One region of the Paenibacillus sp. V4I7 genome, then DNA from elsewhere that is predicted to be linked to it. Evidence: a T-box and tRNA genes for the amino acid it is inferred to sense, from the RefSeq annotation. Region 1 holds a T-box; the other holds one or more tRNA genes.
What was found. The T-box of region 1 lies ahead of tyrS (tyrosine--tRNA ligase). A T-box ahead of a tRNA ligase gene usually reads a tRNA of that ligase, here a tRNA-Tyr.
Positions count from the first base shown of each region.

Region 2: it has a tRNA-Tyr gene. The T-box ahead of tyrS (tyrosine--tRNA ligase) is inferred to sense a tRNA for this amino acid. The anticodon was not compared.

Region 1 covers NZ_JAUSZD010000002.1:270,373-285,030, reverse strand. The annotation lists gene corA (magnesium/cobalt transporter CorA) at 1-783, shown strand, start outside; gene tyrS (tyrosine--tRNA ligase) at 859-2,118, opposite strand; T-box leader at 2,172-2,440, opposite strand; gene QFZ80_RS02500 (HRDC domain-containing protein) at 2,497-3,510, opposite strand; gene QFZ80_RS02495 (DUF3055 domain-containing protein) at 3,711-4,004, shown strand; gene QFZ80_RS02490 (hypothetical protein) at 4,061-4,366, shown strand; gene QFZ80_RS02485 (glycoside hydrolase family 52 protein) at 4,841-6,973, opposite strand; gene QFZ80_RS02480 (helix-turn-helix transcriptional regulator) at 7,140-8,042, shown strand; gene QFZ80_RS02475 (S-layer homology domain-containing protein) at 8,167-14,529, opposite strand; gene QFZ80_RS02470 (extracellular solute-binding protein) at 14,552-14,658, opposite strand, start outside.
Region 2 covers NZ_JAUSZD010000002.1:6,970,191-6,984,848, forward strand. The annotation lists gene hisD (histidinol dehydrogenase) at 1-420, opposite strand, end outside; gene hisG (ATP phosphoribosyltransferase) at 460-1,095, opposite strand; gene QFZ80_RS32595 (ATP phosphoribosyltransferase regulatory subunit) at 1,275-2,492, opposite strand; gene QFZ80_RS32600 (acyltransferase) at 2,700-3,194, opposite strand; gene ppaX (pyrophosphatase PpaX) at 3,191-3,850, opposite strand; gene lgt (prolipoprotein diacylglyceryl transferase) at 3,828-4,802, opposite strand; gene hprK (HPr(Ser) kinase/phosphatase) at 4,844-5,785, opposite strand; gene QFZ80_RS32620 (ABC transporter ATP-binding protein) at 5,958-7,088, opposite strand; gene QFZ80_RS32625 (PucR family transcriptional regulator) at 7,200-8,315, opposite strand; gene QFZ80_RS32630 (NlpC/P60 family protein) at 8,457-9,308, opposite strand; gene QFZ80_RS32635 (hypothetical protein) at 9,574-9,966, shown strand; gene QFZ80_RS32640 (gluconate 2-dehydrogenase subunit 3 family protein) at 9,973-10,569, shown strand; gene QFZ80_RS32645 (GMC family oxidoreductase) at 10,566-12,128, shown strand; gene QFZ80_RS32650 (MTH1187 family thiamine-binding protein) at 12,222-12,524, shown strand; tRNA gene QFZ80_RS32655 (tRNA-Lys) at 12,640-12,712, opposite strand; tRNA gene QFZ80_RS32660 (tRNA-Tyr) at 12,722-12,803, opposite strand; tRNA gene QFZ80_RS32665 (tRNA-Phe) at 12,850-12,922, opposite strand; tRNA gene QFZ80_RS32670 (tRNA-Asp) at 12,969-13,045, opposite strand; tRNA gene QFZ80_RS32675 (tRNA-Thr) at 13,056-13,131, opposite strand; tRNA gene QFZ80_RS32680 (tRNA-Val) at 13,145-13,220, opposite strand; tRNA gene QFZ80_RS32685 (tRNA-Met) at 13,240-13,313, opposite strand; tRNA gene QFZ80_RS32690 (tRNA-Ser) at 13,341-13,432, opposite strand; rRNA gene QFZ80_RS32695 (23S ribosomal RNA) at 13,512-14,658, opposite strand, start outside.

The DNA.
Region 1 (14,658 bases):
GTGGAGGATTGCTTAAGCGAAGAGGAACAACGTCCAAAAATTGAATTCTACGATTCCCATTATTTTATCGTTATTAATAGTATTCGATTTGATGATGAAGAAATTTTTCTTCGCGCACTTAATCTATTTCTAAGCAAACATGTCATTATCACCGTTACTAGACAAAAAATTAATGAACTTCGAGCTTTGAAACCTTTTCTCTGGGAAGAGGAAGTAAACAGCGCCGATCGTTTCCTATATCATCTGGTCGATCTTGTCGTCGATAATTATGTGGCGGTCGGTGACCGTATCGAGGCCAAGATTGAAAAGCTGGAAGAAGACATCCTGGTGGCAACGAAGAAGTCGCATTTGAATGAAATTATCGGTCTTCGTTCCGAGATTCTATGGCTCAAAAAGGTGCTAGTTCCTCAGCGTGATGTAATTGGAACACTTGGCAAGAAAGAGCTTAGACTGATTGACCATCAGCTGCAAAAATATTTCGGAGACATTTATGAAAATGCCGTAAAGATCGTGGATACGTTTGATACGCTTCGCGATCTCATGGGCAACTTACGAGAAGCCTATCAGTCTAGCGTCGCTAACCGTGCGAATGAGATCATGCGCGTCTTCACGGCAACCTCGACGATATTCATGCCCTTGACGTTCATTACCGGTGTTTTCGGGATGAACTTTGATAATGTTCTCGGCATGCAAATCGCACACGGTGATTCGATCGTGCTGGTCTTTATGGCGGCATTAGGCATTGGCATGTATGTGCTATTTCGTAAGAAAGAATGGCTGTAGATACCTTATGAACGCAGAAAGAGTGAGGGCTTCTTGAAGCAGTACGCTGCTATCAAGGAGCCCTTTTTGTCCTGTTTAAATCAGCTTAATTTTAACGAATTTCCGTTTTCCCACCTGAATAATATCCCCATCCTTTGGGGTTATTTGTTCATGAATATGTGAGATTTTCTGTTCATTGATTTTCACTGCCCCTTGTTCCACACTTCGTCTTGCTTCCCCGTTGGAAGCTTGCAGTTCTAGTAAAACGAGAAGCTTAATGATGGAGATTTGACCATCTTCCAGTTGGCTGATGCTTAGAGTCATTTCTTCGATGTCTTCGGGCAAAGCTCGCTTTTGGAACACGGTTATAAAATGCTGTTCTGCTTCTTCTGCCGCCTGCACACCATGATACATTTGCACATATTCCTTGGCCAGAGTCATCTTGGCATCTCTTGGATGGATGGCACCTGCTTCTAGCCCTTGTTTTAGATCAATCAGCGATTCATTTGAGATGGTCGTTGTTAACTCGTAGTATTTGGTCATGAGCGAATCCGGAATCGACATCGTCTTGCCGAAAATTTCGCTAGGAAGCTCATCGATGCCAATGTAATTTCGCAAGCTTTTGCTCATTTTTTGAACACCATCCAATCCTTCGAGCAGCGGCATCAGAATCGCTACCTGACTATCTTTCATCTCATAAGCACTTTGGAGCGTTCGGCCCATCAAAATATTGAAGGTTTGATCCGTTCCGCCCAGCTCAATGTCACTTTCAAGAGAAACTGAGTCATAGCCCTGCATTAAAGGGTAGAAAAACTCATGAACATGAATCGGCTGGTTAGCCGCGTATCTTTTTGCAAAATCATCCCGCTCTAGCATGCGTGCAACCGTTACTTTACCTGCTAGCTTCAGCACATCATCGAATTTAAGCGCTCCAAGCCAAGATGAGTTGTAGTAAAAGGTCGTCTTGGTCAAATCCAATATTTTGGATAATTGCGTCTGATACGTTTGCGCATTGTGCTTAACATCTTCCTCTGACAGCTGCTTGCGTGTCTCTGACTTTCCGGTCGGATCCCCGATACGTCCTGTGAAATCTCCGATAATGAGTTGAACCTCATGTCCTAAATCTTGAAATTGACGCAGCTTCTGCAAAACAACGGTGTGTCCAATATGAATATCCGGTGCAGATGGATCTAAGCCAAGCTTCACTTTTAACGGCTTTCCTGTAACCACTGCGTGCATGATCTTTTGCTTGAGAGCTTCCTCGGGCACAATTTCGGCAGCACCTCGTTTAATGATAAACAGTTGGCGTTCCACTTCCTGCTGCTGTTCTTCAGTAAGCTGATCCCATATCAACATCGTATTAATCCTCCTCATCATGATAAATACAAAAAAGACAACCTGCACGTCCACAAAGGGACGAGAAGGTTGTCTCGCGGTACCACCCTAATTAAAGAGAAGGGTTCGCGGTCTCAATCGCAAAATTCTCTTTCACTTAGATACATAACGACAAATGAATGCCGGGTAAAAGCTACTGATGCCCTGACGAGCATGTTCCCTTAACCAACTCAGAACTGTAATTCGGAGCCATACTTGCATCGGTTTGCACCCTACACCGACTCTCTGCAGCAGCGGCATTACTCCTACTTCGGGCATAGCCCATGTTCGTCATCGCTTTAATTGATATTTAGATTATTGACCATTTAATCATATAATCCTAATCAATGTCAATACTAGCTAGCTTGCAGCTTGAGAAGCAAACCTTTCCTTCTCCCTGCGGAAGCGCAAACGAAGCAAGCGCAGCCACTCATAGGCACGGTCAAGTTCTTTGCCTTTGAGCTCCTCCGTGCCGATGATGCGCTGCAGCACCGGCTTCAGGTAACGGTCACCTTCCGATTCGAAGGCATTCCAGGCTTTGATCTGTTCTTCTTCCAGGATCGAAGCAAGCTCCGCTTCCACAAGCGGATCCATATCGTATCCCTCTCGCTCCAAATCCTCGACCCAAAGCAGCAGTTCCCTGCGCGGCATAGTTAGCACTGCTTGCAAATCCGCCAAGCTTCCTCCGCCAGCAACAATCTCAAGAAGCTTGCGCTTGCTAACTTCACGGTCAAGCTCTGTACGCAGCTTTTGTTCCTTCTGTGCGTGGAGCCAAGCCTCAAACTTTACTGTATCTACGCTTTTAGCTACCCAATCTAAAGGAAAGCCATTCGAACGTGTATACTCAGTTGTGAGATTGAGCACATCTGCCGCGTACATGGTCGTCTTCTGCTCACCGAAGCCAGGAATTTGCTGCAGCTCTTCCTTGCTCTGGGGTAGAAAGACGGAGATCATGCGAAGCACACGGTTCGTGGCGAGAATATACGGTGCTTTCCCCTCACGAGCAGCTTGTTCACGCCTCCACGCGCGGAGCGTTTCGTACACTTCCTCACTTGGATTTTCTTCGCAGTAGTAAGTCAGCATCTGTGTCATTCTGGCTTTGCCTGACAGTCCCTGCGCTGATTCCAAATCCGTACTAACAAGCGGACGGTAACCGGAACGTACTTTATCCCGCAGTCCCTGACGGAAAGCACTCAGCATCTCATCCCAGCTCACCCCTTGATACCACTGATCTTGCTGAATTTTTCCAGCGCTATCAGGCTCATTCCAATAGACATTCCAAATGCCTTGTTCTTCCCCAATCGATACTTGGGCTGATGTAACGCGATGATCCCCCGCTTCTTTCTCCAAAGTGTTCAGAAATACAATGTTCATACCTTCTCCTCCAAACGATAACTAAAAATGGTTCAGAAAAACGAAAAAGCACCTCTTCAGCTTGTTAGCTGAAAAGGTGCTTCCCTTTTTCTAATATCCAAATCATACCATGTTTGTCAGATGGGCGCAAGATATGTTTTGTTGACGAGCATTTTTCGGTTATAATGAGTTGCATACTAGAAAGAGAATGGAGGGCCCTCATGTCTGATTATGACTTTTTATACGACCATCAGGAAGAAACAACAACGCGTTTCGTTTGTTTCGTTGGCAACGCACTGCACCGATTTGATCTCGCAATTATGACTACATCCCGTTATTTCGGCAAAAAGCTTGTTATTGATTTGCAATCCGGACGCAGCGCTGTTATTGGTCCAGATGATCTGGCTGAAGAAGGATATTTGGAACATGTGTATAAACTGAATGAGGAACAAGCGCTAGAACTTAATGAATTCTTGTCGCAAATTATAGGTTCCATTCATTTTACGGATATTTAAGCTGTCTGCGGGGGACACTGGAAAAAGCATAGCAACCTTATAAGGAGGCTTTATCCATGAGTGATAAGTTCCCTAACGACAAGTATAGTCACGCTAAAGGCTTTATTCCTGAGTACCGAGACGCTTTCACCGATTTGGAGACAGTCGAGTCCCAGCGCAATGACTTAATTCCCGAAGAATTTCCCGAGGGTCCTTATGGCACAAGCCTAAACACAGAATCACTCGGAAAAAGTAAACCATGGCGAGAAGATCAACGTCCGCCTAACCAATTCTCTTACGAAAATCGGGAGCTGCATGAAGGTATTAAGCGGGACTATCCAGGCGAAGACGATTATCGGAACGAACCGACGAATCAAGAATAAATCGTATAAAATTGAGCGAGCCAAACGTTTGATACTACAAACGTTTGGCTCGCTTATTGTTTATTGTTTTTGTAGATGTGAATAGAACCCATCATGTTGCAAAACGTACAACAATTTTCTTCACTTTCGTGTTTAAAGCGATCCAGAGTTGTAGAAAGTGCAACATATTTGCTTAATTGGGGCTTATTTGACTCTATTTAATGGAAATTGTTGTATGGTGTACAACATCTTCACCATCTATCCTTCTGAAGGGGGTTATTGTTGTATTTACTACAACAATCATACCTATTTACTTGTAAGAAGGGAAGTATTGATCCAAATGGAGATTCTTATTCTTATAGACTCCTAAACTCCTAGTGACCAAGAGGTTTAATCTCTTGGTCTTGGGTTCTTCGGTTCTTCGGTTCTTCTGTTCTTCTGCTCTTCTGCTCTTCTATTCCTCTGTTCCTGCACTTCCTTCTGCTTCCCAATTTTCTAGACTGCCTGATAATTATCCTCTAACAGCCAGAGGATACTAGTTACACCGCGTGGGTAATATTTACTTCCTTGAATTTCCCCGGATATGATTTGATCACTCCAGCTCCAAAACGACAACTGCGGATGCGTGAGCCAGGTGACATGCGCAGCATCAGCTGCAGTTCCTTGCGCTTCCCAGGGAAGCCCCAGAATTTGCCGTGCTACAAACTGACACAAATATATTTTACTCAGCCATGAGTTGTTGCTTGTGGATGAAAGTTTCCAACCGCCATCAGGGAACAAGCACACATCAGCTACGAGCACCGTTGTGAGATGCTTCTTCAGCGCTTGAATGTAAAAGCCATAGCGGCCATTTTCATCGAGTGCTTCTTTACAGCCAGTAAAGTAAGGGAAGACAAGACCTTCAATAGCCGGGATGATGCGAGAATCATTACCTTCACCAACAACAGCCGGAATGTACCCATCCTCGGTCACATAACCAACAAGCGTGGTTGCGCACTTCAGCGCTTGGTCTCCGGCAATTCGCGCGATTTTATCACGGCCATAACGGTTGAAAATACGCTCCATAGCCAAGTAAGACGCCCAACACTTACCAGCCAAATAAATGTTGTTACGAGCTTGCCCCAAGGATACGTCCAAACTATCATACGTGGTAATCTCCGCTCCCCCCATCGTACGCGTGCTATCCAGCGCCATGATGCCGTTACGCAGACTAGGATCAGGGTTATCCCTATTCAACATGCTTTGAAGGCATTGTTCGAGAATAGCTATATTTTGCTCCAACCATAGTTGGTCACCGGTCTGTTCTGCATAAGTAGCTGCGCATAAAACCCAATTCACAAGCTGTTCATGGGTCATATGTGAGAAACAGCCTTGCAGTCCGTACAGCTCATACGAAGAATAATTGGGTCTTGAGAGGGTATTGGCAACACCCATATCATGTGTAAAACTAATGCCACCCGGATATTCTGTAGAATCTCCAGGGAATCGTACTCTATCTTCATAGCTGTAGCGCTTAACGAACATATCCAGTTCATTTTTTACAGTCCACGGATTCAATTCAAGCTCATAAAATAATTGGTCAACGGTGAGATCAAAGGTGTTCATCATGCGGTATTCCCCTTCGTTCACGACCCAGAACGGCTCACCGTCCATATCCAGCAGCTGCGAGCTGCCATAATAGCTGCGAATCGCATGCGATAGCATGAACTTCTGGTCATTTGAAAGTTTGGATGCCCCGATGCGATCATTACTTTGATCCGCTCGTGCAGCTAGCTCATCGAAGTGATCTAATGCAAAGCGTCCTACCGCTTCAATGTCCTTAAATAAACGTGCATACATATACGAAGCATCATGACCGGCTGTCACAATGCCAGAACGGTGGAAACATATCGCGAAGCGATAAGTCCGTTTCTCGCCAGCAGCTGTGTCGGCAAAAAGTGCGCCTACGGCCCCCAGACCGAAAGTCAAATTTTCGATGGGATATACAGTCAAAATGTCCTCGATACTAAAATGCAGTGCCGAGCGCACATCAGGATCCTTAGAAACGATTGCGGTAATCCGACCTTGCCCAATGCCAGCCACCTGATCCATCGTATCGTCTAGTCGGCGCATCGAGCTGTATGGATCTGTCCCTTGATAACCAAAGAACATTCTTCTGGAAGAGGTTCCTTTCGTATTGTCCACAGTAATCTCAGCCAGCACAGCCGGAACTAAGGCAAGACGCAGCTCCTCTTCGGAACTAGCAGTAGGATCCGGTATAGATTGTGCTTGAGAGTATAGTCGAAAAGCCAGATCTCCCGCTGACCACGTATCTGTCCCCACTTCAAATTGTCTGGTGATCCCACTTTGTGCGAAAGGAAATACAATTTTAGGCTTATTCGGATTCGGGTCGGGATTCTCAATGTCATAACGTTGACTTTCAGTTTCGCCATCCGCACTATATTCAAAAAAAGGTAGAGCCTCGTAAGTACCTCCCTGATTGGTTTCCAAACCTATATAGATGTTTTGTTCAGGCGGACGGCCTTGTTCGAGGTCGAAGCCCCCTTTTTTCCCTGGGAATCCAAGTGTGAAACTTGCGAACGCTCCCATAGGTGAATGATGGGCATTAAAAAATAGATTTTTCGGCATAAATGACGCTCCCTTCAAACTTCATATGCCCTAATCATACATTCAGTTAAATCTTTATCCCATGGGCAAAACTTTCTTTCATTTGTGCAAAAAACACCTCATTCCAAGGCATCATATGGTACAATAAAGAGCAATTCGCTGTTACCATGAAGGAGAGAATTTCCAGATGCAGCCATTCCGTTCAGCATTGCCTTCTGGGCATGAACATAGCATTAGCGGCAGTATGCTTCCCGATTTGCAAGTTTCGTTTCGCGTTTTTGCTGCACATCGCAGAAAAGTGAATGCTCATTGGTCTTTCCCTGAACATAAGCATAGCCAATATGAAATTAATGTTGTACTCGAAGGCAGTCAGCATATGCGTGTAGAAGGTAAAGACTATCAACAGACTGAAGGGGAACTGTTATGGCTGACGCCCAACCAACGCCATAGCAGCTTAGGTGCACTGGATGGAGCTACGATGGAATATGTATGCATCCATTTCGAAGTGGACGACCCTTGGTTGCGCCAGCGGTTAAACCAGCTAACCCTTGTGCGATATCCAGTCGGCAGTACACTAGAGCAAGCACTTCGCCCTGTCATACAGGATGTTGGGTTAGCTGCCAAGGAGAGTGAAGGAACACAACTGAAGTTGTTGACCTTGCAGGCTTCTTTCCGTTTGTTTGGCGTTTTGATTGAGCTTCTGCTTCAAGAAGAGCAGCACATCTCCTCTCTTACTGCAACCACAGAGCTGGCTAAACAAATTGCGGCCTATATTGAACGTGAGTGTGCGCAATCAGATGAGGACAATAAGGAAGTTCAGGAACCGCTCCGGATTGAGCGGCTCGCTGAACAATTGGGTTACAGCTCCACTTACTGTAATCGCGTATTTCACAAAGCATACGGCATCTCTCCGCGTCAGTATGTCAGTATGATCAAACTTCGAAAGGCGAAACTGCTGCTCATGGATCCTACACTCACCATCGAGCAAATATCCGAGCAGCTCGGTTACAGAGATTTATCTCAGTTTAGTAAACAATTCAAACGCTGGACGAATATGTCTCCCACTGCTTATCGGCAGCTCTCCTATTAGTGCAGGCTCTAGAGAGCCAAAAAAGCCGACCTCCGTATAACAGGATGTCGGCTTTACCGTTTATTTATCTAGCATTTGCCAACTCTCATTCAAATCCGCACCAATACCGTCAACCACAACCTCCCTACCGTGTAAAAGAAAGTACAGGAAGCATTCTGGATAACATAACCGCACTTTGTGCACGGGTCGAAACGTCCGAAGGAGCAAAGCTGCCGTTCGAAACGCCTTCCATCAGCTTCATTCCAGTCAATCGGTTTACTGCCTCTTGCGCCCAGTCCGCAATTATGTCTTGATCCATAAATATGGGCTGTTGGTTGGCTGGCTCTTGATCTTTGCTGCCTGCGAATTGTATGGCTCGATAGATCATAAGCGCCATCTCCTGCCGACTAATGGTTCCATCAGGACGGAATGCGTTATTTTCATAACCGCTCACAATTCCCGATCCTACAGCCGCTGCAAGGGAATCACGATACCAAGCATCGCTCGGGACATCTTCAAAGCTGATCTTGCCTGATAATCCTGCGGTTTTCTCCAAACCTAGAAAACGGGTAAGGAGCACAGCGAATTCAGCACGTGTAACAGGTACATCCGGATGAAATTCCTCCGAAGACACTCCTTGAACAATTCGTCTATTGGCCATTTTCTCAATGTCATCCTTGGCCCAATGCCTCTGGGTATCCTTGAATGAAAGATGATTTTTAAGCAGCAAGTAAGTACTGTTCGTTCTACTGTAAATAATCACTTCATTGCCCTTTACAGAAAAGGGAACCGGTTCGTAACTAACACTTCCACTGCTATCAGTAGAAACGCGGACGGCAGCCAGATTCCCTTCCATGACTGGGATCTCCGTTTTGATTGCCCTAGCTACATAATGGGTAAATGAATCAATATCCATCATTTTCCCATCCGCCATAGACACTTGTATTGTAAAATCGATGGCAGCAAGCACCTTAAATCCAGATGATTCAGCATGCTGCTTAGCGCTATCATTCCGACTAATAATGATCTCAAGCTGCATGTTCTCCAGATAGACGTTCAATTGTGCAGCCCACTGGATGATGTCAATTTGCTGAATCGGCAGCAGATACGTCCCCAGCTTGGTATCAACCGAAATCGTCTGAATCGATTTAGCGTCAATCATTTTTTGAAGCGCTTTACTGCTCAGCTTTACATTTACCTGTTCGGCGTCTCCGCTTTCTACCGAGATGGCAAGCAAACTTGAGTCTGTGTTTTGCAATGCCTTGTCAATCTGTTTTTCATTTACAAATGTAAACGCTACCTGCTTGTCACCCACCGTTTTGATTTCCGTAACGCCTATATCAGCATTGCTTTCTTGTGTTCCCGTACTGAGCGTAAGATCGCTCAGGTCAGTATTGGAGGAAGGTTCATCTCCAATTGGCGGTTCCACTTCCTCCACGGTTGTCACACCCGGAGCCTTCAAGTAGTTCGTACCGCTGTTTTCCAGTATATTTCCTCTGAGCACAATATTAGTCCCCGCTTGAAGATGAATGCCATTTGCGTTCCCAGTAATCGTATTATTCAAAATCTGCACGTTCAGCGGATCGCCTTCACCGATATAGTTCGCTTTTTCATCCCCTTTGTCATGCTCTAAGAGGATAGCCCAATAATTGGTCGCCGTATTATTGCGAATTATGTTATTTCTAATCATCGTTCCTGGCCCGTTCAATACATTAATACCAGAAGCCCCATCTATATTCGTCGTGTTTTCAATGATATTGTTCGCAATGATCGTATCCGGTGTACCCATCGTAACCACAATACCTTCTCGAGAGTTTCGGATGATATTATCATGGATATGGTTTTTGGGACCGGACTTACTATGATTACTTGGCGCTGTACCCCCTGTATTACCAAGACCAACAGCTCCACCCGTGATAATATCGGTAATCAAATTTCCGTATATATCATTTAAATATTCCAGTTCTCCATGAAGATCAATCGCATCCAGCTTGGTCCTAGTAAACTGATTGTTGCGTATGGTGTTGTTATGCGCGACAAATTGAACGAGCGCTCCATGTCTTAAGTAAGGCCCCTCAAAAGACGAATTTTCCACCAAGTTCCATTTTGTATCATTGTCATACCCTAGCCGATTTACCTTCGCCATACCTTGGATTGCGACTCCATACCCTGACCCGCCTGGCCCTACATCAGTGGCATTGCGGAAGGTGCTGTTTCTTACAACGACATCATGACTGTTATCAATGCGAATTCCCATACGAGTAAATTTTTCAACCGTTACGTGATCTATGGTGATGTTGTAGGAAGGATATTCGCCATAGTTCGAAATAGCGATCATGCTGTCCGGTCCGCCATTTGCCGGATTATTTACCGTATGATCTGTTGTATAAGCGCCCGCCCAAGTGGAGGTTAGTGTCAGATTGGAAATAACCAGCTCATGCTGATTGGCTGCTTTTAATACCGTGCTGTTTTTAACTTTGTTAAGAGCCGTTTTCAACACTGCACCGGATTCACTTTCACCACGGAGGTTGACCCCCGTTTTCAATAATAGATTTGTAGTTCCGTCAGGAGCTGTATTCAAATTGTACGTTCCATTCGGCAGATAGACTTCGCCACCTTCAACAGCTGCGTTGATAGCCGCCTGAATGGCAGAACGGTCGTCAGCAGCGTTGTCTGCAGGATCCGCACCATAATCCAGCACATTTATAACCCTGCCTGATGTTACATGGGGCATATGAATAGGATGGTTCGTGCCATCCGCATTTGTCATCCCCGGCTCGGTAAAGGGCACAGCCCCCGGTGGAGGTCCGGGTACCACATAAGGAATATGGGCAACCGGCGTATCCCCGTTAGCGAATGGAGGATACACATGAACGTCCGTTATGCTTGTGAATGTGCTGCCATCCGAATTGCCATGGCCTGAAATTCGCACGTATCTGGCATCCGTATCAGGAATATCAAAGGCTTGCATAGTCGTAGTAGTGCCCTTACTGGAGCCGCTGAATCGCTGTGTCCAAGTTGTTCCGTCTTCAGAGGTCTCGATTTCGAAATTCGTTGATCGTACATCCCCCTTATAAAATCCAATACCAACATATCCGACGCGTTTGATGTCGTCCAAGTCGTACATAATCCATTGCCCATCACCCGATGAAGACCAGCGTGTGTACGAATTGCTGTCTATCGTGTTAATCTCGATGTTTCCATCGCTGCCGCTCGCGGTTACACCGATAACCGTTAGGGGTGTCAGCGGTGCCGAAAGCGTTGTTCTGCTAAAAGTCAGCGGAGACGTACTGATATTCCCTGCTGCGTCTACTGCTTCAACTTTGAACGTATACACTGCTCCTGGACTCAACCCAACAGCGTTATAAGAAGTGCTTCCATTTACCGCTGCCAGCAACGTATTATTTTGGTAAATCCGATATTCAATAACTTTCGTATTATCTACTGCAGCAGGCCAATACAAGTTGATGAAATCAGTCCCAAGGTTAGACACTGCTAAATGACTGGCGCTCAGCCATGAGGGCGGTGTGTTATCGTTCGAGATATCGACGACCTCCTTAACAACTAATCGAGGTCTTGGATTACTCGTGCCGTTAGCTTCCTTCGAATAGAGGTTTAAGGAAATACCCGTGTTTTCCGGATCTCCCACTACAAAGGCAACCTTGCCTTGGGTCAAATGGCTTCTGACATAATCGGATACATCCACACTGTACAATTCCGGGCTGGATCCTTTATCGGTCGACACCGTGAATTTGCCAATAAAAGCGGCATCAGCCAGATTATTGACCGGCGAGTTGCCCCATGTTAGACCTGTTTCCATCCATTCCGTATTCTCGATCCCATAAAGTGAAAGCTCCACATTGGTGTTGGAGCTGCCTCTTTTCCCGGCCACTTGAAATATATATTTGTAATCAGGATCGCTCAAGCCGGACAAATCATATTTAAAATAAACGTATTTTTTATTTGTGCTTCCTGAGGAAACACTGAATAGTCCGGCGCTTGTGCCCGTGGCTGAATTAAAATTCATACCTGCTTTGCTGCTGTCAATGAGTGCATCATCCGTTGGTAGTGGACTGCCTATTTCATTTTCAACCACCGTTCCAGGTCCAGAAGGTCGCTGTGGTACCACTGTTATTTCACTATCCGCATATACCTGCTGATTGACGGAGGTTGTCACGTTTGCCCGTATTTTCGTTGTACCCGGACCTACAGCTGACACCAATGCGCTTGTCAATCCTGACGAGGATACGGTTGCAACACTACTGTCATACGTTATCCATGTCACCGTTTGTGTTACGGCATCATTAGGCGTAAGCGATACAGTCAATTCCTTTGACCCGTTAACCTCCATTGTGAAAATGGAAGGATCCAAAACAGCTGAAACATTCGGTCCAGTCGGAGCAGGAGGATTAGGATCTTTTGGATTGCTGGGTGTATGGCCGTCTTTATATAAGATATGTTCTGTCACGGTCCTGTTCTTAACATGCTGATCCATAAATGCCCATGCCTCCGCATTGGCTGTTTCTGACGCTGTTCCTGTAAATCCGTGGCCTTGCCCAGGAACAACTTTGAAGTCAACAACAGGAACACCCGCTGCTGTTAGTTGATTAGCAAACGTAACACTGTCCGTATAGGGAATCGTAGAATCCGCGTCCCCATGCCGGATCCAGAATGGCGGATCATCCGGAGATGCATACGTACCGGGCATCGCAAGTCTCGCTTGATCTGGCACAGTGAAGGCTTTGTTCCCGCCTAGAAGCGCCGTTACTGAGCTATAGTTATTCGCAAAAGCAGTCGTGAAATCAGCAGGCCCAAACCAGTCAGCCACTGCCTGCACTTTATCTGAATATTCCTGCCAGCCTCCTGAGCCTTCCAAATCTGGCACATGTACCGTATTTCCATTATCGAGAACCACCTGATCACTCGTTAAGAGATCCCCCGAAGTTCCGAGCAGCGACGCAAGATGGCCGCCCGCCGATGAACCCCAAACACCGATACGGTCAGGATCAATATGATATTGAGAAGCATTTGCCCGCAAATAGCGAATGGCCAGCTTCACATCCTGGATCTGAGCCGGGAATGGCGCTTCAGGCGTAAGGCGGTAGTCAAGCGAAACGCCGATATATCCTCGCTTGGTCACATATCCGCATATGTTAGCTAACGCTTGTTTCCTGTCCCCGTGATTCCAGCCTCCGCCATGGATATAAACAACGACTGGCAATGGAGCAGCAGGCAGTGTATCTGGCACGGCAATCGAGGTATACAAGGGGCGGCTGCCGGCTGTTCCTATTTCAACATCTTCATACAAAGTTACACCTTTTGGTACAGGGAAAGGTACCGGGTCCGTGGATGGCGGAGGTGTGGGCACCGGTGTTACAGCAGGCGGGATTCCTGGAATAGCTTGCCCTTTAATTGACACACTGTCCATGTACATATTCGCCTGCATGGGATCCCCCACTCTGAATCTTATCTTCAGATTAGCGTTGTTGTTGGTAGCCCCCCCTAATACCCACGTTTTCAGTTTGTTGGATTCGCTGTTCTTTTGCTCAGAAGTGCCTGGGGCCAGCTTGAATTCTTCTAAAGTAGACCAACTGCTCCCTCCGTTCCCCGACCACTCCACGATCATACTTCCGCTAATATAAGATGACGCCCTTGTAAAGTAACTCAGCTTGATGTTTCCGTAACCAGTCGTATTGAGCGGTAAGGCTAGCGCATCATTAGCATCAATTTTGACAAAATTGGGCAGCGATGGAGCGCTCGTTGAAGTTGACGTTTTGGCGACGCTCCCCCCAGCACCTTCCTGTACCCATTGTGACGGTATGGTTACACTCCCGGCTGAACCGTAATTGTCAGGATCATCGAAATTGTCGGAGAAGAATTCGATCTCCGGTCCTTCAGGCTGTGGGGTTGAGGGCTCATCCGGTGCAGAAATGGCTGTGCCTCTAACTACCACATCATCAATATAGATGTTGCCTGTTAGCGTTGAGTCCACGCTGAATCTCACTCTGACATCCGGAAGATTATCAATAGGTGTGTACGTTGCTGCCGTAATGGTATACGTTCTTTGTTCAAAGGAGCCTTGCGCACTATTAATGGGATCCAAAGCAAACCAAGTGGAACCTCCGTTTGCGGAATACTCCACCTTTACGCTACCTGCTGTGACACTTGATTTGTACCAATAACTCAACTGAATATGTTGATATCCAACCGTACTTAGATGTAGGCTTAGCGAATCGGTCGCATCTATTTTTATGCCATAGGTACCCGTATGCATGCCGCTGGTTGTCGTCTTCACCAGACTTCCATTCAGACCGTCTTGCGTCCATAGCGATGGCGATGTTGTCGGGACTGCAACGCCATTACCATATTCAAAACTATCATAAAAGAGCTGTGTGTCTGTCGCCTCAGCCGAAAGCGTTTCCATTTCAACCATTGGTGAAATAACGCTCAGCAGCAGCATGATGCATACAACTATCCGTATCTCAATACTTCGCAGTAAGTACTTCATTTTATCTCCTCGCTTTACCTTGTTACTTATTCTTCGTTCTCGATAAGTTAACGCCATCATTTTTGTTAAATCTCTCCGTAGCTTCTTTGATGACATCATTGCCGCCTTTTTGCTTCCACTCTTCTAAAA
Region 2 (14,658 bases), 6.7 Mb from region 1:
GATCGCGGGGATGGCGTTCATGAGCACGGAGGAAGGGTAAGCCGCCTTCCCTCCGGGCACGTACAATCCGACCCGCTTCAGCGGTCGGATGATTTGGCCCAGCAGGCTGCCGTTCGCCTGCAGGTCCATCCACGACGTGCGTTTCTGCTTCTCATGAAACGCACGAATGTTAGCGGCGGCTTGTCGCAGCGCCGCCAGGAACTCGGCGTCGACCTGCGCGTACGCCGCTTGGATCTCCTCGTCGCTGACGCGAAGCTCAACGACGGTGACGCGGTCGAACTCCTGCGCCATGCGTCGCAGCGCGGCATCTCCGTCCTGCCGCACCTCATCGATGATGCGGCGGACGGTCTCATTTTGCTCGGGTGAGCCGTATTCGACCTCGCGGTTCAATTGATATTCCGAGGCGGGAAGTATCCGCATCTTCATCATCCTCTCTTGAGTGTTACTTATCTAATCCCTCTAAACCTTCATTACAGGCAAAACAGCCTGCAGCATATCACATAACCGCTGAATAGAATCATTCTTCATGCGGTAACTCACCCGATTCGCAATTAAGCGGCTCGTAATCTGAAAAATCTCCTCTTGCTCCACAAGTCCGTTCTCCCGAAGCGTCTCTCCTGTTTCGACCATATCCACGATCCGGTCAGCAAGACCAATAAGCGGCGCAAGCTCGATAGAGCCGTTTAGCTTGATAACCTCAACCTGCTGCCCTCGCTCGCGAAAATACTGAGAAGCGACGTTCGGATACTTCGTCGCGACGCGCGGATTAATCTCTTGCTTCCAATCCGGCAGTCCAATAACCGACATCCGGCACCGTGCAATGCCCAGATCCAGAAGCTCGTACACGTTGCGGTTCTCCTCCATCAGAACATCCTTGCCGACAACCCCGATATCCGCTACGCCATATTCGACATAGGTAGGAACATCCACCGGTTTCGCCAAAATGAATTCCATTCTTGCCTCATAGACAGGAATGATTAACCGGCGTCCTTCTTCCAGGTCCTCCGGAATTGGCAGACCCGCTTTATGAAAAAGCTTCGCTGCTTGTTTATAAATACGGCCTTTCGGCATCGCTACTTTTAGAATATCATCCAACGTTCCAACCTCCTTTAAACTTCCAACCAACGGAGCGAGATCCCTTCATGCTTTTGATTTCGCTTTTGCTTCTGCACTTGCGGCTCTTGCACTTGTTCTTGAACTTGCTCTTAAACTTGCTCTTAAACTTGCTCTTGTTCTTGTTCTTGTTCTTGCTCTTGCTCTTGCACTTGCTCGAATCAAACCGCTACATCAATCATCGTAATAACATCACTATAAACCGTTCCGTGAAGCTCGTACTGGCCGTCTCCCTTGTTCAACAACTCGTTCGACCAAGCTTCATACTCGCTCACTAATTGTGTGATAATGATAACCTCATCATCACTGCTGCGCATAGCTTTCGCCAGCTGCAGCGCTTCTTCACGATGTTCAGCATCATAAGCAATCAGCACACGACCTGGCTGCTCCACGTTCTCTTTTCCTGTAACCTCGAGGATTCGATTCGTCTTGAGCGCAAACCCCGTCGCCGGAGCCGGACGTCCAAACTGACTCAGCAGATTATCATATCTGCCTCCACTGCAAACTGGGAAGCCTAAATCAGACGCATATCCCTCAAAGGTCATACCTGTATAGTAGGAGAAATCTCCAATCATCGTTAAATCAATCACAACATGCTCACTAACCCCATAGGCTTTCAATACATCCCAGACTTCGCATAAATGACGAATCGCATCCATCGCGATAGGGTGCTGTGATACCATGCGAGCTTGCTCGCAAATTTCATCTCCGCCTCTAAGCCGCAGCACGCCATTCAATTCACGTTCCACTTCAGGTGTAAGAGCCAACGACTTAATGGCTTCGCGGTATCCCACATAATCCCGACTAAGTAAATGCTCTTTCAGCGCTAGCTGTTCATCACTGCGCCCTTCCAGTGTTTCCTGGAACAAACCGTTCAGGAAGCCTACGTGACCGAGCGCAATCTTAAACGCGCCTACGCCAGCCGCCTGCAACGAAGCAATCGCTAACGCTACAACCTCAGCATCCGCTTCGGATGAAGCATCTCCAATAAGCTCGACGCCCGTCTGGAAAAACTCTGAATCCCGCCCAGCTTCCTCTTCAATCGAACGAAAAACATTCGAATGATAAGATAAGCGCAATGGGAACGCATGTTCTTTGAGCAAGGAAGAAGCTACTCGAGCTATAGGCGCTGTCAATTCAGACCGCAAAACAAGCGTCTTTCCCTTACGGTCGAGCAGCTTGAACAGCTTCTTATCTTCTGTGGAGCTCGCAACACCAACGGTATCGTAATATTCGAGTGTAGGCGTAATGATCTGGTTATAACCCCAGCGTTCCATACAGGCCAATACACGGAATTCAATATTTCGCAGTTTCGTAACCGCTTCGGGCAAATAATCTTTAACCCCTAACGGTTTTTCAAATACTTTTGGCTTTGACACCGTCTCACCTCAACATGTAGGAATTCAATTTCCTTTTTATTTACTTTAACACAGTAACGTGCTACCATACTACCAAAATAAAGAATGTACGGCTATTTTATCACGTAAGCTTAGGACCGTCAATCGTCTTTCCCCTGATTATCAGCTCTTAGATATCCTCATTCGTACGCAAAAAAAAGAGCTGTACGGCTCTATAGCATACAACTCTCATTTCTCATTCATTCTTTCACGAATCGTCTGAAGTGGATTTCCTGCCACAAAGCTATACGGCGCTACATCCTTGTGCACAACCGAACCCGCTCCAATAATGGCATAGTCTCCAATCGTCACACCGGGCAGAATCGTCGTATTGGCACCTACCATCACATGCGATCCAATATTTACATCCCCGAGTCTATATTCATTGGTTAAATATTCATGAGCCAATATCGTCGAGTTGTACCCAATAATCGTATTGCTCCCTATATGAATCTTCTCTGGAAAAAAGACATCCACCATCACCATCAAAGCAAAAGCGGTATGCTCACCAACCTTCATCCCCAGTACGTGTCTGTAGATCCAATTTTTCATACGCAGTGAAGGCGAGTACCGCGTTATTTGAATGAATACGAAATTCCGCATCGCCTTCCATTTGCTAACGGTATGATAGATTTGCCACAAAGCATTAGGTCCATCTACCGGATACTTATCCGTTTTTCTCAAACAGCATCCACATCCGACGTCAGCCCCACAATAGGAAGCAGGTCTAGCATATCGTTGATCAGATGATCCGGGTTGTACTGCTCTAAGTAGGAGCGCCCTTTCCATGACCAAGATACGCCAACAGATATAACGCCCGCATTATGGGCTGCCTCAATGTCATAATGGCTGTCTCCAACCATCACCGCTTGGTCCGCAGTACTTCCTAACATCTTAAGCGCTGCAATTATGCCTTCCGGATGCGGTTTCGGCTCCTTTACATCTTCAACGGTCACGATGGTACTCACGAAAGCATCCAGTCCGTAGAGCTTTAAGCCCATCAAAGTGGTTTGCCGAATCTTGCTCGTTACGATTCCTATTTTAATCCCGTTTGCGTGCAGCTTTGCCATCGCTGTATGTACATTCGGGAATTCTTTGACCAGCTCATCATGCTTGGATAAGTTGAAGGTTCGATACTTCTTAATGATTTCTTCAACCTCTTTTCGGCCTGTAAAAAATTCCATTTGTTCCACAAGCGGACGCCCCATATTCGGAATGATGAGTTCCCGACTGACAGGCTCTGCCGTCTCGCCTTCCAAACTATGCAAAAAAGATTGCACAATAAGCTCGTTCGTATCAACAATCGTTCCATCCAGATCAAACAGTACGGTTTGAATCATAGTCTGCTCCTTTATCTACATCTTGATCTTTCATTACTTTGTTATTCTCTTCAGCTTTCGTGGAAACAATCGTATCTGCATAGCGCACATTTGCGTATCCCTTTTTCCTTCTCACGATAATAACAATAACCATCCCAATCACGATCAGAAGCGCTAACAGCTGCGAGAATCTCACATTGCCACCATAGGTAAGTACGCCCGGTTCAAATACAACTGTCATTGGTGACCACAATGCATTCAAAAGCGACGCAAGCCACGTAGGCCCTGTGAAATCAAGACTATCTGTACGCACACCTTCGATAAAGAAACGACCAATGGAATACCAGATAAAATAACTGAAAAATAATTCTCCTGCCCGCAGGAAAGGTCTGCGACGAAGCCAGAGTAGAACTAGCAAGCCTAAGAAATTCCAGACCGATTCATACAGAAATGCCGGGTGATAAAACGTACCCTCAATGTTCATTTGATTCACGATAAAATTAGGTAGGTGTAAAGAGTCACGTAAGAATGACTCCGTAACAGGGCCTCCGTGGGCTTCCTGATTCATGAAGTTACCCCAACGTCCTATCGCTTGTCCCACAATTAAACCTGGTGCACAAATATCCGCGATTCTCAAGAACGAGTACCCTTTGGCCCTTACGTAGAAAAAAGTACCGATAATAGCACCAATAAGCGCTCCATAAATGGCAATACCGCCGTGCCATATCATAAAAATTTCAGCTAAATTGTCCTTATAATCGTCCCACTGAAAGGCTACATAATACAGTCTAGCGCCAACAATGGCTGATGGTACCCCAATTAACAATAAATCCATGAAAAAGTCAGGAATGATTCGGAATCGCTTCCCTTCTCGGATTGCCAGTAACAAACCTATTAATGCGGCTGTACCTAAAATAATGCCATACCACCGGACGTCTATCGGTCCTAAGGAAAACGCAACACTTTCGAGCATAGTTTCACTCCTTCATTATCATTACATTAGATGCTACTTAATCAATCGAAATCCTCAAAATCTTCATTCAGCGACTCTGTCAGTTTATTCGTAAACTGAAGTGCCGCGTTATATCCCATTCGTTTTAAACGATAGTTCATCGCGGCCACTTCCACGATAACCGCTAAGTTTCGTCCTGGTCGAACAGGAATCGTGACTAGCGGCAGATCCGTATCAATGATGCGTGTTAATTCCTCATCAAGACCCAATCGGTCATACTGCTTATCCTGCTGCCAATTTTCTAATTTAACAACAACCGAAATTTTCTTCACGTTACGGATGGCGCCAGCTCCGAATAAAGTCATCACATTAATGATACCCACACCGCGAATTTCAAGCAAATGGCGAATAAGCTCAGGAGCATTTCCTGTCAGCACTTTATCGCCATTTTGACGAATTTCTACTGCATCATCAGCAATAAGCCGATGGCCTCTTTTTACAAGCTCAAGCGCTGTTTCACTTTTCCCGATGCCGCTGCTCCCTGTAATGAGCATACCAATACCGTATACATCTACAAGTACGCCATGGATCGTTGTACTTGGAGCTAATTTATTTTCTAGAAACCCAGTTAACCGACTTGCGAAGATCGTCGTAGACATTTGGCTGCGAAGGACCGGGAGATCACGCTTTGTCGCTTCTTCCAGAAGTTCAATTGGAACATCAAGTCCTCTTGTTACGATAATACAAGGTGTTTCCTCCGGTGAACATAGCTGTTCTACCCGATTCCTTCTAACGCCTGTTGTCAACATCTCCATGAACGTGACTTCCGTCTTCCCTAACATTTGGATACGTTCTCGTGGATGGTAATTGAAGTATCCCGCCATCTCAAGACCCGGACGGTACAGATCACCGGTTGTTATTGGACGTTTCAGTCCAGATTCACCTGCAAGAACCTCCATATGGAGTACCTCTACCAATTCGGAAACCTTCACTTTTTTGGCCATCGTCCTGTCTCCTCCGAGTTTTGCCTGCGCAAAACGTGCTTCTCTGCATATTTGCTATTATTCCAATAGTTTCATGGTAAAGGAATAGCTAGTTGAAATCAACTAAAGTGTTCGTTAATCACCATCATATACAAAAAAGCCAGCCGATAACGGCTGGCCTTTCTGTTAAAGCTTATAGGTTAGGGTTAACCAAGATGGACAATGTTGTATCTTTATCGAAGAAATGAACTTTGTTCATATCAAGTGCTAATTTAACGTTTGTGCCTTCTTTGATTCCTGAACGACCGTCAACACGCGCGATAACTGTGTTAGCGCCGATACCTTGCAGGTACAAGTACATTTCATGACCCAAGTTCTCTGTCAATTCAACGTTAACGTTGAATACTGTTTTCGGGGATGCTTCCAAGAATACTGGCTCTTCGTGGATATCTTCTGGACGAACACCCAAAATAACTTCTTTACCAACGAAACCTTTGTCTTTCAGTACTTGTGCTTTACCAGCTGGAACTTCAACATTCACAGTACCTGCTTTGAAGAAAATACCGCTGCCTTCTTGCGTCAATGTACCTGTCATGAAGTTCATGGATGGGGATCCGATGAAGCCCGCAACGAAAATGTTCACTGGGAAGTTGTAGATTTCTTCAGGTGTAGCTGCTTGTTGAATGATACCTTTATCCATAACAACAATGCGATCGCCCATTGTCATTGCTTCGATTTGGTCATGCGTTACGTAGATCGTTGTAACACCAAGACGTTTTGTTAATTTTGTGATTTCCGCACGCATTTGTACACGAAGTTTCGCATCCAAGTTGGAAAGCGGCTCATCCATTAAGAATACTTGTGGCTCACGAACAATCGCACGACCCAAGGCAACACGTTGACGTTGACCACCGGAAAGAGCTTTTGGTTTGCGATCAAGCAAATGAACGATATCCAAGATTTTCGCTGCTTCACGAACGCGAGCATCGATATCTGCTTTTTTGAATTTACGAAGTTTCAAGCCGAATGCCATGTTTTGATATACAGTCATATGTGGGTAAAGAGCGTAAGATTGGAAAACCATCGCGATATCGCGGTCTTTTGGAGCTACGTCATTTACAAGGCGGTCGCCGATGTAAAGTTCACCTTCAGTAATTTCCTCTAATCCTGCGATCATACGAAGAGTTGTGGATTTTCCGCAACCGGATGCTCCAACCAATACAACGAACTCTTTATCTTCAACTTCAAGATGGAAATCTTTAACTGTGGATTCTTCTGCACCAGAATATCTCTTAACGATATGATTTAAACGTACGCCTGCCATGGTTTCATTCCCCCTACGATTTATCGATCATATGCTTGCTGATCAACTTTTCAATATACTCATCTTACCTTACGAAGACCGGACTGACTATGCACAATCCCTACAAAAAAATCACTTTCTTTTCGTTACTTTGTACAATAGTAATGCAAGTCTCACTAATACCGCATGATTGAACGTTCTCACATCGAGTCCGGTCTCATTTTTAAACTTGTCCAAACGATATAGCAAGGTATTTCGATGTATATATAACTTCTTCGCTGTTTCACTAACGTTGCAGTCTAGTGTGAAGAAATGTTCCAGCGTGATTACGGTCTCTGCATCCAGTACATGGTCTATGCCGCGAAGTACCTGCTCTAGGAATTCTGCCTTTTCCTCTTCATCAATCAAGTGCAGCAGCTTCTCCAAACGAAGCTCCCAACGAAGATGAATAAAGCTGCCTACATGAAAGGAACGCCCTAACATGATCGTCTCCCTCAGCTTGAGAATCGTGGCAAACAGCGATTTCGAAGGCTTTACTGGATAATCAATGGCTAGGTGGCATTCGCCAACCCACTCATTAGCGAGCATTTCATACAGCCCTGAGCCGAGAGCGTCGAGTATCTGCTCTACGCTTTCTTCCTCATCCCCTTCTCGCTCTTCGCTACCACTAGTTAGTAGACCTTCGGGTGCTAGGATCAGCCACTCTTTTTCTAGTAAAGGAATCAGGATAATCTCCGATTCAAAGAAGGACTCCAACAGTTTCTTCAGTTCCGCATAGGAAACGCGCTGATTCTGAGAATAGTCCCCATATAACAACAGCGGAATTTTCGTTGAATACAGAGAGGATTGTGAAGCAAGCGCATCTGGCAGCTCAGCATGGGTTGAACCGCGTTCCATCTGTTGCAGCAGCCAATCTCTTAATTGGTGCGCCTTTCTTTCATCTTCAGATAAAAAGACTCCCCACTGCTTTTTTTCTTGTGTCATCTTAGACTCTACCGTTAACTCGACAAGCTTGCGCTCTGAAGATGTTAGTTTGGCTTCTGAAACCTGCAGAATGCGAATATCTTTGTGTTCTTTGGATAAATAAAAAAGTACATCCTGACCACGCACAACACTTCGACTAAAGCTCTCAAGATTCTCTGCCTGCTCTTCCGCCAAATGCTCCCAATCTGCCTCGGGTATCAAGTTAATCTGCATAGGCGACTGTAAAACCGCTTCCAAACGCTCTTTTACACGCTCCCAATCCATCTGCCTCTCTCCTTACTCCTATATATCTTCTATATCTATCTTCATCTATCTTCTTAATTGTAACATATGTCCCCCCACTCATGTGAATATGAAAGACCCCTCCTGCAGCTGCTGCAAAAGGGATCTGTTTCGTTAGGTGATTTAGTTTAACACTCGACGAGCCGTTACATAATGATCCGCCCACCATTCTTTATTGATGGAAGTGAATTTCACGCCACCTTCACCATACGTATGGATCATATTTCCGTTACCCACATAGATACCAACATGTCCGATATTTTTGCCGGAATCCACAGTTGTGAAGAAAACTAGATCTCCGGTCTGCAAATTACTTTTGCTAACAAATGTACCTTCCTTCGCTTGATCACGGGAAACACGCGGCAGTATAATGCCATATTCAGCAAAAACCGTTTTTGTAAAGGAAGAGCAATCCATCGTTTTAGTTTGTCCATATTTTGCCCCAAAGACGTATGGTGTACCTAAGTATTTCTGAGCCGTTAAAATAAGTTCAGCTTTCAAACGATCCTTGGCGGATAGAATGCTCCGGCCACTTATGAAATCCTTCTTAACATCATTTACATTGCGAGTGACGACTTCGTCTTTGCTCTGAGATGCCATGACCATTTTGCCTTGACCGACATAAATCCCAGCATACGATGGCTTCCCACCACTACCAAAGAACAAGACGTCACCAGGCTCTGCTTTTGCTATGTTCGTAATCTTCGTTTTATTCATCTTAAACTGCTCATCCAGTGATCTAGGAACCGAGTAGTTGAGAGTTTGAAAGACGTAATAGATCAGGCCTGAAGAATCAAAACCTGCCGAAGGCGATTCATTACTTTTGGAATAATCAACACCCGTCATTTTCTTTGCCAGGGAAACCGCGTCCATATCATCATTAGCCGCGTAAGCAGAAACTGCTGTAACAGCAGATAATGCAATGGTTATCGCCGCTGTAAGCCCCAAAGTACGGTGTGCAAGACTCTTTATCATAAATATTTCCTCCAGCATCATGTTATTTGTAGAAATGGGAAAGTTCTCACTTCCTTGTACAAGGTTACCATGGTAATGAAAAGTCTTTCATTCCTAAATTATTTCCTTTCAGGCATACCATTGGTAAGTTTGCCAAATATATCATTGGTTTAATTTAGATCATGAGGAGCTTGGCAAATTTGGTTAATTAAAACAAACTCATAATCTTTGTTAATTTGGAAATAATTGTACTGGGGTGATTTCATCCTATAGGAGGTTCAGACAAATGGTTTGGAGTCAGTGGTCGTTAGATCGTGTCATCATTTTCTTGGTAGGAGTAACCTATCTCTTCATATGGGTCCAGGTGACCTTATCGCATTATCGACAAAACTTTCATAACAAATTTATGTGGGGTCCGGTTATCCTGGCTCTTGTTATTAGTTTCGTCTCCATCATCAGTACACTGCTAAATAGCAAAGGCTGGTATATAGTGACCCATATCTGCTTCTGGCTTGGTGTCATTCAAGGAATAATCGGCTTTATTTTTCACATCAAGGGTGTTCAGAAACGGATAGGCGGCTTAGCATTACGTAATTTTCTTACGGGGCCGCCAGTGATGATGCCTTTACTATTTTCAGTCATTAGCATTTTTGGTCTTACAGCTATTTATGGAGGTTGACTTACCATGAAGAATCATACCTATTATCCGACCTACAACGTCATGGATGAACAAAAGGAATGGGATTCCCATACACGGTCTATTGTGACCTCCCGACTTCAGCGTGAACATTCGCACCGTTTTTTAACGCCAGTAGAAGCGGAAACATTACGGGTTTGGTGCGCTTTGCTGATGGATGATCATCGAGGAGATATTATTCAAGCGATTCTTACTCATATTGATCAAACGTTAGCAGAAAATAAAGGGGAAGGACAGCGCAAGGTCAATGTCCCCCCTCTTCAAAAACTCTTGCGTCAGGGACTTAAAGCTATTGACGAGGCTGGATGGATAGCCGATAGCCGACCTTTCTTCCAATTAGACGAAGCTGCTCAAAAGCAAATCATGCGCCAAATCAGCGATGCTAGCTACCCTCTAACAGAAGCGTGGGAGGGCATTCCACAAAAAGCACTGTTTCATAAACTCCTTCAATTAAGTGTAGAGGCCTATTACTCACATCCTTTAGTTTGGTCGGAGATCGGTTTTGGCGGCCCTGCCTATCCTCGTGGATATGTGAGAGCAGACCCTGGCCAACTTGATCCTTGGGAGGCAGTGAGGAAGCCATGAAGTGGAGACATGAACATGATGCTGTCGATATCGTAATTGTAGGTGCAGGTGCAGCAGGCGGTGTACTAGCCAAAGAGTTGAGTGAAGCCGGCCTTAGTGTTGTTGTACTCGATGCTGGCCCTTGGCGGGATCCTCAGAAGGATTTCGCTAGTGACGAGCTGAGTATGCGGAGTTTAGCATGGGAGGATACTCGTATTGTTGATGGGACAGAACCATTTGGAATGGGGAGCCACCATTCGGGTAGGGGAATAGGCGGCGGGACGCAGAACTTTACCGGTGTTTTTTTGCGCTTCCATGAATCAGATTTCAAAACAAAGTCCATTGACGGCGTAGGTGAAGATTGGCCCATTCACTACAAAGATCTTGAGCCCTACTATAGTAGAATCGAAAAAGAAATAGCTGTTTCCGGACCGAAACATTTCCCTTGGGGAAATTTCAATGGGCCTTACCCTTATCCAGAGCGCGACCCCCTAAGTCCTAATGCTTATTTATTTCAAAAGGGCTGCGAAGCACTTGGTATTCAATCCGCGGTTACACCGCTTGCTATTCTATCTGCTCCTTTTGAAGGTCGTCCTCCATGTACCAATCGTGGCTTCTGTATCGAAGGCTGTATGCCGAATGCCAAGTTTAGTACCTTGATCGTTCATATTCCTAAGGCCGTTCAAGCCGGGGCCGAAATTCTTCCTAATTGTATGGTTACACAAATTGAAGTCGATACACAGGGACATGTCAATGGTGTTCTCTTTGTTAACCAGGGAACCACCTACCGCCAACGTGCCAAAACGGTTATTTTATGCGCTCATGTTGTCGAGACACCTCGCCTGCTGCTTCACTCAGCTACTCCTCAATTTCCTGACGGTCTAGCGAATTCCAGCGGCTGGGTAGGCCGTTCGATTATGACGCATAGCAGTAATGATGTCTACGCCAAATTTGAGCAAGAGGTTCGATTGTACAAAGGCACACCTGTGTTAGCCTCTACACAAGATTTCTATGAAACTGATCCGCACAGAGGCTTCGCACGTGGCTATACGATTCATTCTCATGGCTCGAGACCTATAGATATGGCTCAAGGGATCAGCAAAGCGTCTCACGAGCCCGTCTGGGGGCCACAGCTTAGGCAAATCATGCTGGATTACAACTATTATGGACGTTTAACCATGGTTGGTGAAGTGCTACCACAATGGGACAACCATATCTCCTTATCCGCTGAAAAAGATGAAAACGGAATGCCTCGTGCCTCCGTGACCTTCAATTATGGAGATAACGATCTTAAATTAATCGATCACGCAGTAGAGAATATGAAACTTATCCTCAAAGCAGCCGGAGGCGAGGTTGCCTACGTGGTATCTGATACACAGCATCTCATGGGCGGCTGCCGCATGGGGAATAATCCAGCTACCTCCGTCGTCAATTCTTACGGTCAAAGCCACGACATCCCGAATTTGTTCATTTGCGATGCGAGTCTCTTCGTAACCTCCAGTGGAGGGAATCCCACCAACACGGTCATGGCGCTTGCAGCTAGAACTGCCGATTATATTATTGAACTTGCTAGCTCTTAATTGGCAAGCTAGCTTCATGGTGAATTGCATTGCCTGTAGTTACTCATCTACAATGGAAGAGAGCTTTAGACAATGAAAGGAGAAGTGACCTCCATGGCTATCGCAGAATTCACCATTATCCCTATAGGAACAGCTACCACCAGTCTTAGCGGTTATGTTGCAGATCTGCACAAAGAACTAGAGAAACATTCCGATATCGCTTTTGAAATGACACCTATGGGTACCATTCTAGAGGGTCCCATAGATCGATTGCTTGAAGTCATTCGAGCCGCCCACGAAGTCCCTTTTACGAATGGTGCAGAGCGAGTCTCGACATCTATCAAAATCGACGATCGCCGTGACAAACCGGCCTCTATGAAGCAAAAAATGAAGTCCGTTGCAGACAAGTTGAAATAGAAAAAAGCATCCTGCTTATGGATGCTTTTTCTTTATGTAAGGGGCGAACTCTGCCTTTTGGAGATTATATAAAACAAAAAAAGACCTCACGGCCTTCAACGTTTACTTATAAAAGTGAGTCATGTAGGATTCGAACCTACGACACCCTGATTAAAAGTCAGGTGCTCTACCAACTGAGCTAATGACTCAAGGTAAAATGGAGGCTGATGGATTCGAACCACCGAACTCGAAGAGAGCAGATTTACAGTCTGCCGTGTTTAGCCACTTCACTAAGCCTCCAGATGAGAGATAACCATGCTGCATTGTTGCAGCACAACCATCTCAATGGCTCGGGACGGAATCGAACCGCCGACACGAGGATTTTCAGTCCTCTGCTCTACCGACTGAGCTACCGAGCCTTATGTAATTGTCTTTAGCTTGTCCTAATTTACTAAAAAAAATAAATGGCGGAGCTGACGGGATTCGAACCCGCGGTCTCCTGCGTGACAGGCAGGCATGTTAGGCCACTACACCACAGCTCCAAACTATAAATGGTGCCGTCGAGAGGACTTGAACCCCCAACCTACTGATTACAAGTCAGTTGCTCTACCAGTTGAGCTACAACGGCATAAAGATAAAAATGGTGGAGGCTGACGGGATCGAACCGCCGACCCTCTGCTTGTAAGGCAGATGCTCTCCCAGCTGAGCTAAGCCTCCGACTGGATTGGTTTTATGATAGCGGCAGAGGGGCTCGAACCCCCGACCTTACGGGTATGAACCGTACGCTCTAGCCAGCTGAGCTACGCCGCCACACAAAAGGTATATATATTTGGAAACTGGCGGAGAGAGAGGGATTCGAACCCTCGCACCACTTACGCAGTCTAACCCCTTAGCAGAGGGTCCCCTTATAGCCACTTGGGTATCTCTCCAAGATATATATACACTCAGGAAATATTATTCCCTGAAAACTAGATACGAAACTTGCGTAAAGTTAGAATTTTAGGTTTATTGGTTAAGCCCTCGACCGATTAGTATTCGTCAGCTGCATGCATTGCTGCACTTCCACCTCGAACCTATCAACCTCGTCGTCTACAAGGGGTCTTACATACTGGGAAATCTCATCTTGAGGGGGGCTTCGCGCTTAGATGCTTTCAGCGCTTATCCCCTCCGTACATAGCTACCCAGCGATGCCTCTGGCGAGACAACTGGTACACCAGCGGTACGTCCATCCCGGTCCTCTCGTACTAAGGACAGCTCCTCTCAAATTTCCTACGCCCGCGACAGATAGGGACCGAACTGTCTCACGACGTTCTGAACCCAGCTCGCGTACCGCTTTAATGGGCGAACAGCCCAACCCTTGGGACCTACTTCAGCCCCAGGATGCGATGAGCCGACATCGAGGTGCCAAACCTCCCCGTCGATGTGGACTCTTGGGGGAGATAAGCCTGTTATCCCCAGGGTAGCTTTTATCCGTTGAGCGATGGCCCTTCCATTCGGTACCACCGGATCACTAAGTCCGACTTTCGTCCCTGCTCGACTTGTAGGTCTCGCAGTCAAGCTCCCTTATGCCTTTGCACTCTGCGAATGATTTCCAACCATTCTGAGGGAACCTTTAAACGCCTCCGTTACATTTTAGGAGGCGACCGCCCCAGTCAAACTGCCCACCTGACACTGTCCCCATACCGGATCACGGTACCAGGTTAGAACTCCGATACGATCAGGGTGGTATCCCAACGATGCCTCCACCCAAGCTGGCGCTCAGGCTTCAAAGGCTCCCACCTATCCTGTACAGATCGTACCAAAGTCCAATATCAAGCTGCAGTAAAGCTCCATGGGGTCTTTCCGTCTTGTCGCGGGTAACCTGCATCTTCACAGGTATTAAAATTTCACCGGATCTCTCGTTGAGACAGCGCCCAAGTCGTTACGCCATTCGTGCGGGTCAGAATTTACCTGACAAGGAATTTCGCTACCTTAGGACCGTTATAGTTACGGCCGCCGTTTACTGGGGCTTCAATTCATAGCTTCGGAACCGAGGTCCCTAACCACTCCTCTTAACCTTCCAGCACCGGGCAGGCGTCAGCCCGTATACTTCGCCTTGCGGCTTCGCACAGACCTGTGTTTTTGCTAAACAGTCGCTTGGGCCTTTTCACTGCGG